DNA from 4 places in the Ruegeria sp. CI5 genome. Region 1 is predicted to be linked to each of the others. Evidence: riboswitches for the same ligand, from Rfam matches in the RefSeq annotation. Region 1 holds a riboswitch; each other region holds the start of a gene.
The links. Region 1 has a riboswitch for cobalamin ahead of ACR0BA_RS13995 (DUF1636 family protein). Riboswitches for the same ligand answer to the same signal wherever they lie in the genome.
Positions count from the first base shown of each region.

Region 2: linked by a shared signal. The riboswitch ahead of ACR0BA_RS00410 (CbtB domain-containing protein) and the one ahead of ACR0BA_RS13995 (DUF1636 family protein) in region 1 are both predicted to bind cobalamin.
Region 3: linked by a shared signal. The riboswitch ahead of ACR0BA_RS10925 (hypothetical protein) and the one ahead of ACR0BA_RS13995 (DUF1636 family protein) in region 1 are both predicted to bind cobalamin.
Region 4: linked by a shared signal. The riboswitch ahead of ACR0BA_RS00480 (DUF1636 family protein) and the one ahead of ACR0BA_RS13995 (DUF1636 family protein) in region 1 are both predicted to bind cobalamin.

Region 1 covers NZ_JBQFQN010000004.1:248,354-251,553, forward strand. Annotated here, with positions in the region: gene ACR0BA_RS13985 (ABC transporter substrate-binding protein) at 1-410, opposite strand, end outside; gene ACR0BA_RS13990 (ABC transporter ATP-binding protein) at 407-1,213, opposite strand; gene ACR0BA_RS13995 (DUF1636 family protein) at 1,210-1,608, opposite strand; cobalamin riboswitch at 1,712-1,919, opposite strand; gene ACR0BA_RS14000 (hypothetical protein) at 2,564-2,863, shown strand.
Region 2 covers NZ_JBQFQN010000001.1:88,881-92,080, reverse strand. Annotated here, with positions in the region: gene ACR0BA_RS00425 (cobyrinic acid a,c-diamide synthase CobB) at 1-86, shown strand, start outside; gene cobA (uroporphyrinogen-III C-methyltransferase) at 83-811, shown strand; gene cobF (precorrin-6A synthase (deacetylating)) at 804-1,547, shown strand; cobalamin riboswitch at 1,591-1,799, shown strand; gene ACR0BA_RS00410 (CbtB domain-containing protein) at 1,836-2,006, shown strand; gene ACR0BA_RS00405 (CbtA family protein) at 2,010-2,708, shown strand; gene ACR0BA_RS00400 (hypothetical protein) at 2,773-3,200, shown strand, end outside.
Region 3 covers NZ_JBQFQN010000003.1:50,419-53,618, forward strand. Annotated here, with positions in the region: gene ACR0BA_RS10915 (alpha/beta hydrolase family protein) at 1-76, opposite strand, end outside; gene ACR0BA_RS10920 (TetR/AcrR family transcriptional regulator) at 200-733, shown strand; cobalamin riboswitch at 764-979, shown strand; gene ACR0BA_RS10925 (hypothetical protein) at 1,066-1,473, shown strand; gene ACR0BA_RS10930 (protein-tyrosine phosphatase family protein) at 1,477-1,980, opposite strand; gene ACR0BA_RS10935 (DNA polymerase III subunit gamma/tau) at 2,136-3,200, shown strand, end outside.
Region 4 covers NZ_JBQFQN010000001.1:102,844-106,043, reverse strand. Annotated here, with positions in the region: gene ACR0BA_RS00490 (NAD(P)-dependent oxidoreductase) at 1-352, opposite strand, end outside; gene ACR0BA_RS00485 (LysR family transcriptional regulator) at 461-1,336, shown strand; cobalamin riboswitch at 1,409-1,613, shown strand; gene ACR0BA_RS00480 (DUF1636 family protein) at 1,696-2,079, shown strand; gene cobW (cobalamin biosynthesis protein CobW) at 2,082-3,137, shown strand; gene cobN (cobaltochelatase subunit CobN) at 3,144-3,200, shown strand, end outside.

The sequences.
Region 1 (3,200 bases):
ATGCAGCTTTCAGTCAGTTCGTAGACTTTGATTCCGAAAGGTTCGAGCGTCTCTGGCGTCACCTCGCCACCCACTTTCATCCCGTAGTTCCAGCCCGCGAAATAGAAATCGGCATCTGCGCCGACCAGCACCTCTTTGCTGGGATACTTGGCCGACAGCTCGGGCAGCTGCTGCACTCCGGCGCGCATGTCCTCGTCCAACGTCTTCCAGCCGGAAATGCCGGTATATCCCACCATTCGGTCGGCCAGGCCCAGCACCAGCATCATTTCCGTCAGGTTCACGTCGTTCGAGATCGCCGCCTTGGGCGGTTCGTCAAAGGTGACGGTTCGATTGCAACTTTGCACGGTGGTTTCCGCGATCGCGGTATTGGCGGCCAAAGCCAAGCCCAGGACTAGGGTGGTCGGTTTCATTCCAAGCTTCCTTCTGGTTGGGGATTGGGGAGTTGATAGGTCAGGTGAGGTTTGTGACTGAGGCTGAGTTGCTCTTGCCGGGCGGTGACATCGAACGTGTCAGAGACCAGCCTGTCACTCAGCACTGTCTGGGTTGGGCCAAAGCCGCAGGGTCGACCGTTCTTCAGAATCAGAACACGGTCGCAGACATCGGCGGCCAGGTTCAGATCGTGCAGCGAGGTGACGATCGTCAGGTCGAGGTCCCGGATCAGCCGCAACACCTCTAGCTGGTTGCGGATGTCCAGGTGGTTGGTAGGCTCGTCCAGCACAAGAATCCGGGGCTCTTGGGCAAGGGCGCGGGCGACCATCACACGCTGACGCTCGCCGCCGGACAGAGTGGCCAGCCCACGGTCGGCAAACCCGTGCAGATCCATTCGGTGAAGCGCGGACTCGATGATCTGGTGGTCACGACTGCCGGGCGTGGACAGGCCTAACCGGTGCGGCACACGTCCCAACGCCACGACGTCGCGCACGGTCAGCGCGAAATCCGAGGGCTGCTCCTGCAGCACGGCGGCAACCTGACGCGCCAGCGCCCGGGGGGCCATTCTTTTGACGGACACGCCGTCCACCAGAATGTCGCCCGAGGACGGACGGTGATAGCCGTAGATCATCCGCAGAAGGGTTGTCTTGCCGGCACCGTTCGGCCCCACAACCCCCATGACCTGCCCGCGCATCAGCGCAAAACTGGTCTCGTGCAGCACCAACGGCGCTCGTTTTCGCGGCGCCCAGGTGACGGTATCCACCGACAGCAAAGGCGCGCTCATGAGGCGCAATCCGCATTTTCCGAAGACGCAGCCATCGCGGCTGGAATGCGGGCCAGCGTCGCGTGGCGAAGCCCGGCCGGGCGGTCGACCGAGCTGCACCATCCATCGCGCAACTGCTGGTACAGCCGGGCGAATTCCACCAATGCCCCGGTCTCTTCAGACGTCAGGCCGCCAAACAGGTAAGATGCCTTGCCCGGCGCGTGATAGGCGACGGTACAAGGTCGGGTGCACCCGGCCATGCAGGCCGCACCGGAAACGTCAAAACCTGCCAAACCGTCGTCTTCGGCCAGCGCGGCGCGCAATCGTCCGATCAGGTCAGGCCCGGGGCGTACGGCTGCGCTCTTGGGTCGGCAAGATAGGCAAACCGTGATGTGATGTGTTGATTGTCGGTTCATTTCGCCCTCCGCGAAATCGCGGGGCGGAAAGGGAACCAGTCATGTCAGCGGCGTAAGCCGAAAATGCCATCTTGGCCTCCTTCCGGGACACCCCGCCCGGGTTGAGTTGCGTTTGATGATGGCAGGTCTCCTGACTCGCGGTGTATGGCTTGCCCCGCCTTCCCAGACCTATCGGCCCAGTGGCATCCGGGGGTCGCACACCGCCTACAGTTGCGGGGGCAGTCACGGAGTTGGCGTCAGAACGGCGCCGCACCGTATTCCCTTTTACCCGACCGCCGAAACGATCGGGAACCATCAGCGCAAATCTCATCCATGAGTCGGGTTGCACTGTCAACGACGTTCTGGGCGGGTGCGTAATGGAGGTATCCAGGCGACCCTTCGGCACCACCTGAGCGACAGACCGGGCCGCGAATCACGTCGTTTTGACCAACTGGATTAAGATAGCTCGGAAGGTCCCGAAACACGGCGGCGCAAGCGGGCCGACTGCCAAGCCTCCGTGAGCGGCCTCGCCTTTTCCCTTTGAATGCAGAAGCCTATCGTTGGCAAGCGTACAAAATTTACGCGCGGAAAAATCATTGATTTATCCTGTGATTGATTCAAACATACGAATTCGACACAACTTTAGCTTTACCTCCGTTGTTGTCGCTGTCGCCCGTTTCGTCGGGCCCTTCCGACTGCTGGAGTGAGTGCTGGCGGTCGGAAGGCATTTTACGAAGATCAGCGTTGGGAGGACGCAGTGCCGGGATTAAATTTACGAACCCTTCCGCGAAAGTTCGCACCGGCTTTTGCCCGTGATTTCATCACGTCAGCACGCTTTGTTCACGGTCCCGGGGATCGGCAGGATATCTGTCTGCCAGCCATGTCATTGGCCGCAAAATCGGGGACCGCTTAGACGTGAGCACGCAAAAAGGACCACCTATTCCACAAGCATCAGCGAACCCAAGAGGAGAAGAAAATGATTAACAAAGTTATGATGATTTCAGGCGCGACGTGTTTCGTACTGCTAGCGGCGTGTGACGACACCAGCACGTCAAGCGCACCTGCCGAACTGACCCCCGCCCAACAGGCGTGTCTGCGAGACGTGGCCAAAACAACAAACAATTCGCAAGTGGTCGTGCTCTCATCCGCGTTCAGCGAGGCTGGAACACAAGTTACCGTTGGGGTTGGAGAGGATCGGGCTCCGTGGAATTGTATTGCCTACAGTGATGGCGCGACAGCTGGTATCGAGTTCCTCGGCGACGAAGGCGCGTTGTGACCGGTTTGATGCGTAGCCGAAATCAGCTGCGCAGCACTGGCTTGATACGCTGAGGTCCGGCTTGGTCTGCAGAATAACCATCATCGCGTTCGCGACCCTTTACCTGTTGGCGTTGTTTGCGTTTGTGACGGGCACTTTTGGCTGGTTTGGACAGGAACGAGACCCATTGTCCGGCGTATTCCTTTTGCCGCTGGGTCTGCCTTGGGTCCTTGCGGTGGACCTTTTCTCAGAGTCGGCCAAACCGTGGCTCGCGGCGATTGCACCGGTGCTCAACCTGTTGGCACTGGTTTTGATATGCAGATGGGTACGTGGTTTGCGCCAGGAATGAAGGCGGAAC
Region 2 (3,200 bases), on a different contig from region 1:
AAGGTGCCGAAGGCCCGCAGACCGGATCGCGCCGCGGACATGTCACCGGTACTTTCTTCCATCTGATCGCAGAGGCCAGCGCATGAGCGGTTTCGTTTCCTTCATCGGGTCCGGCCCCGGCGACCCGGAGTTGTTGACACTCAAGGCCGTGGACCGGCTGCAGAAGGCCGACGCGGTTCTGTTCGACGATCTCAGCAGCGGGCCGATCCTGAGCCATGCGCGCAAGGACGCCGACCTTGTGGGCGTGGGCAAGCGCGCCGGGCGGCCCTCGCCCAAGCAGGACCATGTCAGCCGCCTGCTGGTGGAATACGCCCAGACCGGCCAACGGATCGTGCGGCTGAAGTCGGGCGATGGCGGCCTGTTCGGGCGGCTCGAGGAGGAACTGGTGGCCCTGCGCGCTGCCGGCATCGCGTACGAGATCATACCGGGCATCCCCTCGGCCATTGCCGCCGCCGCGGCGGCGGGCATCCCGCTGACCCGGCGGCTGACCGCGCGGCGCGTGCAGTTCGTCACCGGCCACGATGTCAGCGGGAAGCTTCCCGAGGACTTGAACCTGCCCGCGCTGGCCGACCCGGGTGCGACGACGGTGGTGTTCATGGGCAAGCGCACCTTTCCACTGCTAGCCGGCGCGCTGCACGCGCATGGGCTGCCTCTGGATACCCCCGCGCTGATGGCCGAGTCGGTCTCGACGCCAGAGCAATCGCTGCACCGGTCCACCGTCGGTGCCTTGGCCGAGCGCCTGGGCTCCGAGATCGGTACCGCGCCGGCGCTGATCCTATATGGTCCGCTGGCGGAGAGCGACGATGATTGATCTGGTCTTGATCGGGATCGGCACCGGCAACCCGGACCACGTGACCTTTCAGGGCGCGCAGGCGATCCGCACGGCCGATCTGATCCTGATCCCGCGCAAGGGCGCCAACAAGGCCGATCTGGCCGGGGTGCGCGAGGAAATCATCCGCAAGGTCACCGACACACCGCCCCAAATCGCCTATTTCGACATCCCCGAGCGCCGGTCGCAGGATGGCTACCTGCGCGGCGTGGATGAATGGCACGACTCAATCGCCCTGCGCTGGCATGAGGCGATGGCCCGTCACCCCGAGGCGCGCACCGTCGCCCTGCTGATCTGGGGCGACCCGTCGCTCTATGACAGCTCGCTGCGAATCGCGGCGCGGCTGGACCCGCAGCCGAACACGACGGTGATCCCCGGCATCACGGCGCTGCAGGCGCTGACGGCGGCCCATGCCATGCCGATCAACGAGATCGGCGCGCCCTATCTGGTCACTACAGGCCGACGCATCCGCGACGAGGGCTGGCCCAGCGCTGCGGATACGGTTGCGGTGATGCTCGATGGCGAATGTTCGTTCCAGACTTTGGACATGGCCGATTTTGACATCTGGTGGGGGGCGTACGTGGGTATGCCCGAGCAGATCCTGATCAAAGGTCCGCTGGCGGATGTGGCCGACGAGATTCTCCGCACCCGCGCCGAGGCCCGCGCCCGGCACGGGTGGATCATGGACATCTACATTCTGAAAAAGCGCGGGAATTGATGCGAAAGGTCGCAAATGGCGATTGCGCCACAGCGGCATTCACGTCTAAATGGACGGGTCTGGTCCTGCCGGAGACATCCGGATGCTAAGAGGGAATTTGGTGCGGCCTGCGCGCAGGTCAAATCCAAAGCCGCCCCCGCGACTGTAAGCGGTGAGCCCTGTTCAACCAGCCACTCCCGATCCGTTCGGGGGGAAGGCGAACAGAGGCGCTGACCCGCAAGCCAGGAGACCTGCCAGGCGAACAATGAAACACCGGCCGTCGGGTGCGGCGGCACAGGAGGACAGAAAATGACGACACAAACGCAAACCGCATCAACGGCACGCGCTGGCATTCTTTCGGCAGTGTTCGCGGCAGCCCTGGGCCTGGGGATCATCACCCTGGCCGGTCACGTTCAGGCATCGGCGCTGCATGACGCCGCCCATGACGTGCGCCACGCAACCGGCTTCCCCTGCCACTAAACAATGTTCAGTCGCATTCTGACCAGCGCGTTGTTCGCTGGTGCTGCAGCCGGGTTGATCGTCGCCCTGCTGCAGTTGGTATTCGTGCAGCCTGTGTTGCTGCATGCTGAACTGTATGAATCCGGAGAGTTGGTGCATTTCGGAGCCGAAGCCGTCTCGGCCCATCCCGAACTGCCGGGCATGTTCTCGGACCTGACCCGCGACGGGCTGAGCGTGGTGTTCACCATGCTGACCTATACCGGCTATGCGCTGGTTCTGGTCGCCCTGATGTCGCTGGCCGAAGCCCAGGGCCACCCGGTTGACGGGCGCACGGGCGTGCTGTGGGGCCTTGCCGGTTTCATCGCCTTTCACCTGGCGCCGGGCTTCACCCTGGCCCCCGAGGTTCCGGGCGTTGCCGCAGCCGATGTGTTTGCGCGGCAGATCTGGTGGTGGGCAACCGTCGCGGCTGCTGGTGTGGCCATGTGGCTGGTCGCCTTTGGTGGCAACATCGTCAGCTATCTGGTTGCGGCCGTGCTGTTGATGGCCCCGCACCTGATCGGCGCGCCGGAACCCGACGTGTTCACCGGGCCGGTTCCGACCGAGATCGGGGCCCTGTTCGCAGCACGCGCCTTTGGCGTCGGCCTTGTGGCCTGGGTGCTGCTGGGTTCGTTTGCCGGGTATTTCTGGCAAAGCGAGGGCAAGCGCGTCGAAGCCGCGGCCTGATCCCCAAAATCCCACGACCCGCCGGCGCCCAACCGGCGGGTCATTTGCTTTTCAAGGAAACAAGATGACACGCTCGCTTGCTCTTTTTGCGATCGGTCTGGTCTTTGGCGGGGGTGCCGGGTTCGTGCTGGCTGCAGCCAACGGCGTCACCTTCGACGGCCACGACCATTCCGACCCCGCTCAACATGGCGGCCACCACGTCGAGGCCATGGCCCATGACCATAGCACCGCCATCAACCTGCCCGCCGGACCGGACGCGCCGGGGCTGGAGATCGCCGTCACCCCCGACCCGATGGCGGGTTGGAACCTGCATGTGATGCCAAAAAACTTCCGCTTCTCGCCTGAGAATGCCTCATTGACGGACAAGCCCGGCGAAGGCCATGCGCATGTCTATGTGAACGGCGTCAAGCTGGCGCGGCTTTATGGCAACTGGATGCACATCCCAGACCTGCCCAAGGGCGAAGCCACCATCGAGGTCTCGCTGAACGCCAA
Region 3 (3,200 bases), on a different contig from region 1:
GCCGCGCCGCCAGCTGGGTCTGGCCCGACGGAAACTTAAAGTCTTCCACGTCAACCGCGTGCTGCGAATCCAACATCTTTGCCTCCAAACACTCTGGACCGATCGGTCTAATACTTTGTGTCTGGACCAATTGGTCTAGGCCTGTCAATATTTGGCCTGCATGACCCAACGTCCACCAAACACCAAAGATCGCCTGATCGTGACTGCCGCCCGACTGTTCCAGCGCTCGGGCTATAACGGTGTCGGTCTGGCGGAATTGCTGGCCGAAGCGCAAGCCCCCAAGGGTTCGCTTTATCACCATTTTCCAAAGGGCAAGCCGGATCTGGCCCTGGCGGCGGCCAGTTGGGCCTCGGACGGGATGTTGAGCATGATCGCTGCGGCATTCAACGACGCCGCGGATTTTCGCGACGGGGTCACCACTCTGTGCCACAAAATCGCGAAGCTGTTCGACACCTCGGTCCAATGGGAGACCTGCCCGATCGCCGCCACCCTTTTCGAAAGCCCCGACAACCGCGCGTTTCGGGAACATGCCGACCGTCTGTATGAAAGCTGGATCATCGAAGTTCGAAATCACGCCGCGCGGTTCGGAGTTTCCGACCCTGAAAATGCTGCGGACACCCTGTTCATCGTAATGCAGGGCGGCTGGCAATTGGCCCGTGCCCGCAGGGATTCGAATGTGCTGCGCAGACTGCCTGATCTGTTCCCTTGGGACTCACTCCGGCAACCGGGCTGAAACCGTCTTGACTCGATCCCGGGTACACCGCTAGCGATGAGGGGATGGTTCCCGTGCCGTTTCGGTCCGGGATGAAAAGGGAACACGGTGCGGTCCAACCCGGAACTCCGGAGCGGACCAAGGCCGCGACTGCCCCCGCAACTGTAGGCGGAGAGCGATGCCGAAAAACCACTGACCGCAAGGTTGGGAAGGTCGGCAAAGCAAAGACCCGCAAGTCAGGAGACCTGCCATCAAACGTGAAACCGAAACTCGGACGGGGTGTCCGGGCAGGGTCTGGCCTTGAAACCGGCGTCTGTCCAAATCCACCCCGCCCAGCGCGCGGAGGGCGCAACATGATTTGGAAGACCGATACCCATGAATTCGCGGCAACAATCTGCCAGCGCACCGGAAAGAGCTGCCCGGCACTGGCGCGCATGGCACGGGCCATCGCGCAGGCAATGGCGACGGCGCAGGCGGCAACATCCCCCGACTTCCAAGTGGAAGGCAGCAGCGAACTGGCCCATTGCGAACATGGCTGCACGGCGCGGTTCGATGCACGTCCCGAACGGATCCGCGTGTATTGCGGAGCGGCCGCCGACACACCGTCCGGCTGCCTTGATACCTACGCCGACATGCTGTTTGACGACCAGAGCGACGCCCTGCCTGCGCAGGTCATCAGTGATCGACCCTGTGCGATGCTGCAGGCCACGGCGATCATGCCCGTGGTCAGGGCCGAGCGCGAGTTCCGCGCAACCGCCTGAATGTCAGGTCGCCAGTGCCTCGCGCGCTGGGGCGACGGCCCAGTCCATCTGAGCATCAGTCTCAACCGCGCAGGGGCGTACGGCCCGCAGGCGTTTCAGGGCCTGTTCCGGCTGCTCGCCGCTCTCGATCATCAAGCGCAGAACAACCATGCCAGACCGCCCACAACCGCCCCGGCAGTGGACCAGTACCCGCCCGCCGCCCGACAGCGCATGGCGGGCGGCGGCGCTGACTTCGGGCCATCGGCCGGATATCTCGGTCGACGGCGCCGAGAAGTCGGCGACCGGAAGATGCGCCCACCGACAGGCGCGCCGATGAATGTCACAGCCCAATTCGCCCGCACCCACAGAAACCAGTTCGGCAAGGGTTGTCATCGAAATCACCAGCCCCGGCGCCCAGGCTGAAATCAGGTCCAGGTCTCCCTCATAGTCGCCGCCACCGCCGGGAACCGAGGTCAGGGCCAGCGTACCGCCGCCCACCTGCAATGCATGAACCACAAGATTTGTCATCAGACGTTCCCCCCGAAACTGGCTGATTGAACTTGATCCGCGCAGTATGCCTCACACCGCGCGCTCGCCAAAGCGAAAAACCTGCACCGGTGCTGTGGACGCGGGGCACCTGGAACTCTACCCTGCATCGTCAGTACGAATCCGTCAGAGCAGACATGACCACACAGTCCAGCCCCGCCTATCAGGTTCTCGCCCGAAAATACCGCCCGGAAACCTTTGCCGACCTGGTCGGTCAGGATGCCATGGTGCGCACGCTGAAAAACGCGTTCGAGGCGGACCGGATCGCGCAGGCCTTCATCATGACCGGCATCCGCGGCACCGGCAAGACGACCACGGCCCGGATCATCGCCAAGGGCATGAACTGCATCGGACCCGACGGCAATGGCGGCCCAACGACCGAACCCTGCGGCCAGTGCGAGCATTGCGTGGCCATCATGGAAGGTCGCCATGTGGACGTGCTGGAAATGGACGCCGCCAGCCGCACCGGCGTGAACGACATCCGAGAGATCATCGACAGCGTGCGCTATCGCGCCGCCAGCGCGCGGTACAAGATCTACATCATCGACGAAGTCCACATGCTGTCGACCAGCGCCTTCAACGCGCTGTTGAAAACGCTGGAGGAACCGCCCGAGCATGTGAAATTCATCTTCGCCACGACCGAGATCCGCAAGGTTCCGGTCACCGTGCTGTCGCGCTGCCAACGGTTCGACCTGCGCCGGATCGAGCCCGAAGTGATGATCGGCCTGCTGCGCAAGATCGCCACCGCCGAGGGCGCGGAAATCTCGGATGACGCGCTGGCACTGATCACCCGCGCCGCCGAAGGCTCGGCCCGGGATGCGACCTCGCTGCTGGATCAGGCAATCAGCCATGGTGCCGGCGAAACCACCGCCGACCAGGTGCGCGCGATGCTGGGACTGGCCGACCGGGGCCGCGTGCTGGACCTGATGGACATGATCCTGCGCGGCGATGCGGCCGGGGCCCTGACCGAACTGGGCGCGCAATATGCCGAGGGCGCCGACCCGCTGGCGGTGTTGCGCGATCTGGCCGAAATCACGCATTGGGTCTCGGTGGTAAAGATCACCCCCGACGCAGCCGAAGATCCCACCGTATCGCCCGATGAACGCACCCGCGGCCAGCAGATGGCCGAGGCGCTGCCGATGCGGGCGCTGACCCGGATGTGGCAGATGCTGCTGAAGGCACTAGAGGAAGTCTCGGCCGCC
Region 4 (3,200 bases), on a different contig from region 1:
AAACCGGGCAGTCCACCGCCGCCCCGCCGCGCTCGATCACCATGGCCGCCAGGCGTTTGACCTCGGCCTCGTCAGTGGTGGACATCTCCATCCAGATCTTGCCGCGGGTGACCTCGGGCAGCATCTGCTGCATCACCGCGTCCGAGGCAGCGGGTGACGGCAGGCAGGTGATGACCGCATCGCAATCGCGCATCATCTGGGCCGGGCTTTCACCGGCTTTTGCTCCCTTGGCGGCGAACTCCGCCACAAGATCGGGGTTCAAGTCGTGTACCGTCAGGTCGATACCGTTGCGCAGCAGCGACCCCGACAGCTTGCCCCCCACATTGCCCAAACCGATGAAACCGACCTTCATGTTCTGCCCTCCCGCAGGCGCAATTTCGTTGGCACGAGTATTTCCGTTGCCCATCGACAAAAGAAACGAATAATAAGTCAATCTAAATGCAAAATATTTTGGTGCTGAATGGACCGCCTGCCCAATCCGGCCTGGCTTCGCAGCTTCGAAGCCGCCGCCCGCCATCTGAGTTTCACCACCGCCGCGCAGGAACTGGGCCTGACCCAGACGGCGGTGTCGCTGCATATCCGCTCGCTCGAGGCGGACCTCGGGCAGCCGCTTTTTGCCCGCAACGCCCGACACCTGTCGCTGACCGAGCTGGGCCAGTCCTATGCGCTGACCGTGCGCCGGGCGCTGTCGGATATTGCGCTGTCCACCAACAGCTTGTTCGGCCCCGCCTCGCGGCAGGCGCTGACCATCCGGGCGGCGATATCGACGATGACCTACTGGATCGCGGCCGAGCTGCCCGCGTTCAGCGCCCAGCACCCCGAGATCCCGGTGCGGCTGGTGTCACATATCTGGAACGACTCGGCCGCGCCTGCGGATGTGGACGTGGAAATCCGGCTGGGCTATGGCGACTGGCCCGGAGTTGCGGCCGAACAGCTGTGCTCGGAACGGCTGGTGCCCGTCTGCCGGGCGCAGGACCCGGCGCCAGACCTGCAAAACGGCCCGTTGATTCACATTCTGGGGTATGAGGACAACTGGTCGCGGTACTTCGAGGCCACGGGCACCGACCTGCCCGACCGCCCCGCGCGTAATTCGGCGGATACGACCGTCACGGCGCTGCAACTGGTGATGGCCGGCGCTGGCTATGCCACCGTTCTGGAGCGGTTCGCGCGCAACGCCATCGCCCAGGGCGCGCCGATCCGGGTTGCGGGGCCGGCGATTCCCTTTGCCCAGTCGCATTATCTGATCCGCAGCGTCAGCGCGGCGCCTCCGTCCATCCCTGCCCAGTTGTTCCTGGCCTGGCTGCGCGACCGGCTGGCCGGCGATGCCGCGGATTGATCCCGGCAAGTCGCTTTTTCGATCCGACGCGAGGCACTTGGCCCCGCGCGCTTGACAACCCCCCTGCCCGTGCCGCATGTCGCTTGCGTTGGTGTCTGTGCAAGCAGATGAAAAGGGAATGCGTCAGCGGTTTTCCGTCAAACGCAGCCGCCCCCGCGACCGTGACCGGAGAGGGTGCCCAAATGCCACTGGCTGCTGGCCGGGAAGGCGGGACATCCGACAGAGCGCCGCTCTGACATCCGCAAGCCGGGAGACCTGCCAACGCCCGAAGACAAACCGGACGGGGTGTTCCGGTGTCGGGCCCATGTCCGCAACGTGGCCCGCGCATACCCCGTCCCCCGACAACCGAGTGAGGGGGGATGAGAGACGTGACCGAGACCACACCAGTTGAACTGCTGGTCTGCACCACCTGCCGACGCGGGCTACCCATCGAGGATGACGCCCAGCGCCCCGGCACGCTGCTGCACAAGGCACTGGCAGCCGCCGACCTGCCCGCGGGCATCACCCTGAAGCCGGTCGAATGCCTGTCGAACTGCGATCAGGGCTGCTCTATCGTTCTGCGCGGCGGGCCGTCGCGCTGGACCTTCGTCTATGAAAACCTGAACGAATCCGACCATGTCGAGATCATCGTCGAAGGCGCCACCAAATATTTGGCCGCCGATGATGGCCTTGTGAAATGGCGCGACCGCCCTGAACATTTCCGCAAGAACTGCGCCGCCCGCATTCCCCCGATTGGAGCCTGAGCATGAGCACCCTCGAAAAACTTCCCGTCACCGTCATCACCGGCTTTCTCGGCTCGGGCAAGACCACGCTGATCCGCCATCTGATGCAAAACCCGCAGGGCAAGCGGCTGGCCGTGGTGGTCAACGAATTCGGCGATGTAGGCGTCGATGGCGAAATCCTGAAAAGCTGCGCCATCCCCGACTGCCCGGCGGAAAACATCATGGAACTGGCCAATGGCTGCATCTGCTGCACCGTGGCCGATGACTTCATCCCCACGATCGAGGCGCTGATGGCGCTCGACCCGCGCCCCGATCACATCCTGATCGAAACCAGCGGTCTGGCCCTGCCGAAACCGCTGCTCAAGGCGTTCGACTGGCCCGACATCCGTTCCAAGATCACCGTGGACGGCGTGATCGCTCTGGCCGATGCCGAGGCCGTGGCCGCAGGCCGCTTCGCCCCGAATGTCGCGGCGGTGGGTGCCCAGCGCATGGCCGATGACTCGATCGACCACGAAACGCCCCTGTCCGAGGTGTTCGAGGATCAGATCTCGTGCGCCGACATCATCCTGCTGACCAAGCCTGACCTGGCCGGCCCCGAAGGCGTGGCCAAGGCGCGCGAGATCATCGCCGCCGAGGCGCCCCGCCCCCTGCCCGTGGTCGAAGTGGCCGAGGGTGCGGTGGACGTGCGCGTGGTGCTGGGGCTGGAGGCCGCAGCCGAGGACGACATGGACGCCCGCCCCTCGCATCACGATGGCCATGACGACCACGAACATGACGATTTCGAAAGCATTGTGGTCGAGTTGCCAGAACAGACCGACCCGGCGCAGCTGGTCGCCAATATCGAGCGTCTGGCGAACGAGCTGAACATCCTGCGGGTCAAGGGCTATGCCGCCGTTCAGGGCAAGCCGATGCGCCTGCTGGTCCAGGCGGTCGGCGCGCGGGTGCGGCACCAGTATGACCGCCCGTGGAAACCCGAGGAAGAGCGCCGCTCGCGCCTTGTGGTCATCGCCGAGCATGACGACATCGACGAGGCCGCGATCCGCGGCATCCTGACGGGCGTCACCGAGGCCGCCGAGTAAGCACCGATGCACGTCGTCTTCCGCGAAAGCCACGGGCTCGAAGAAACCGAGACCCCGACCGAT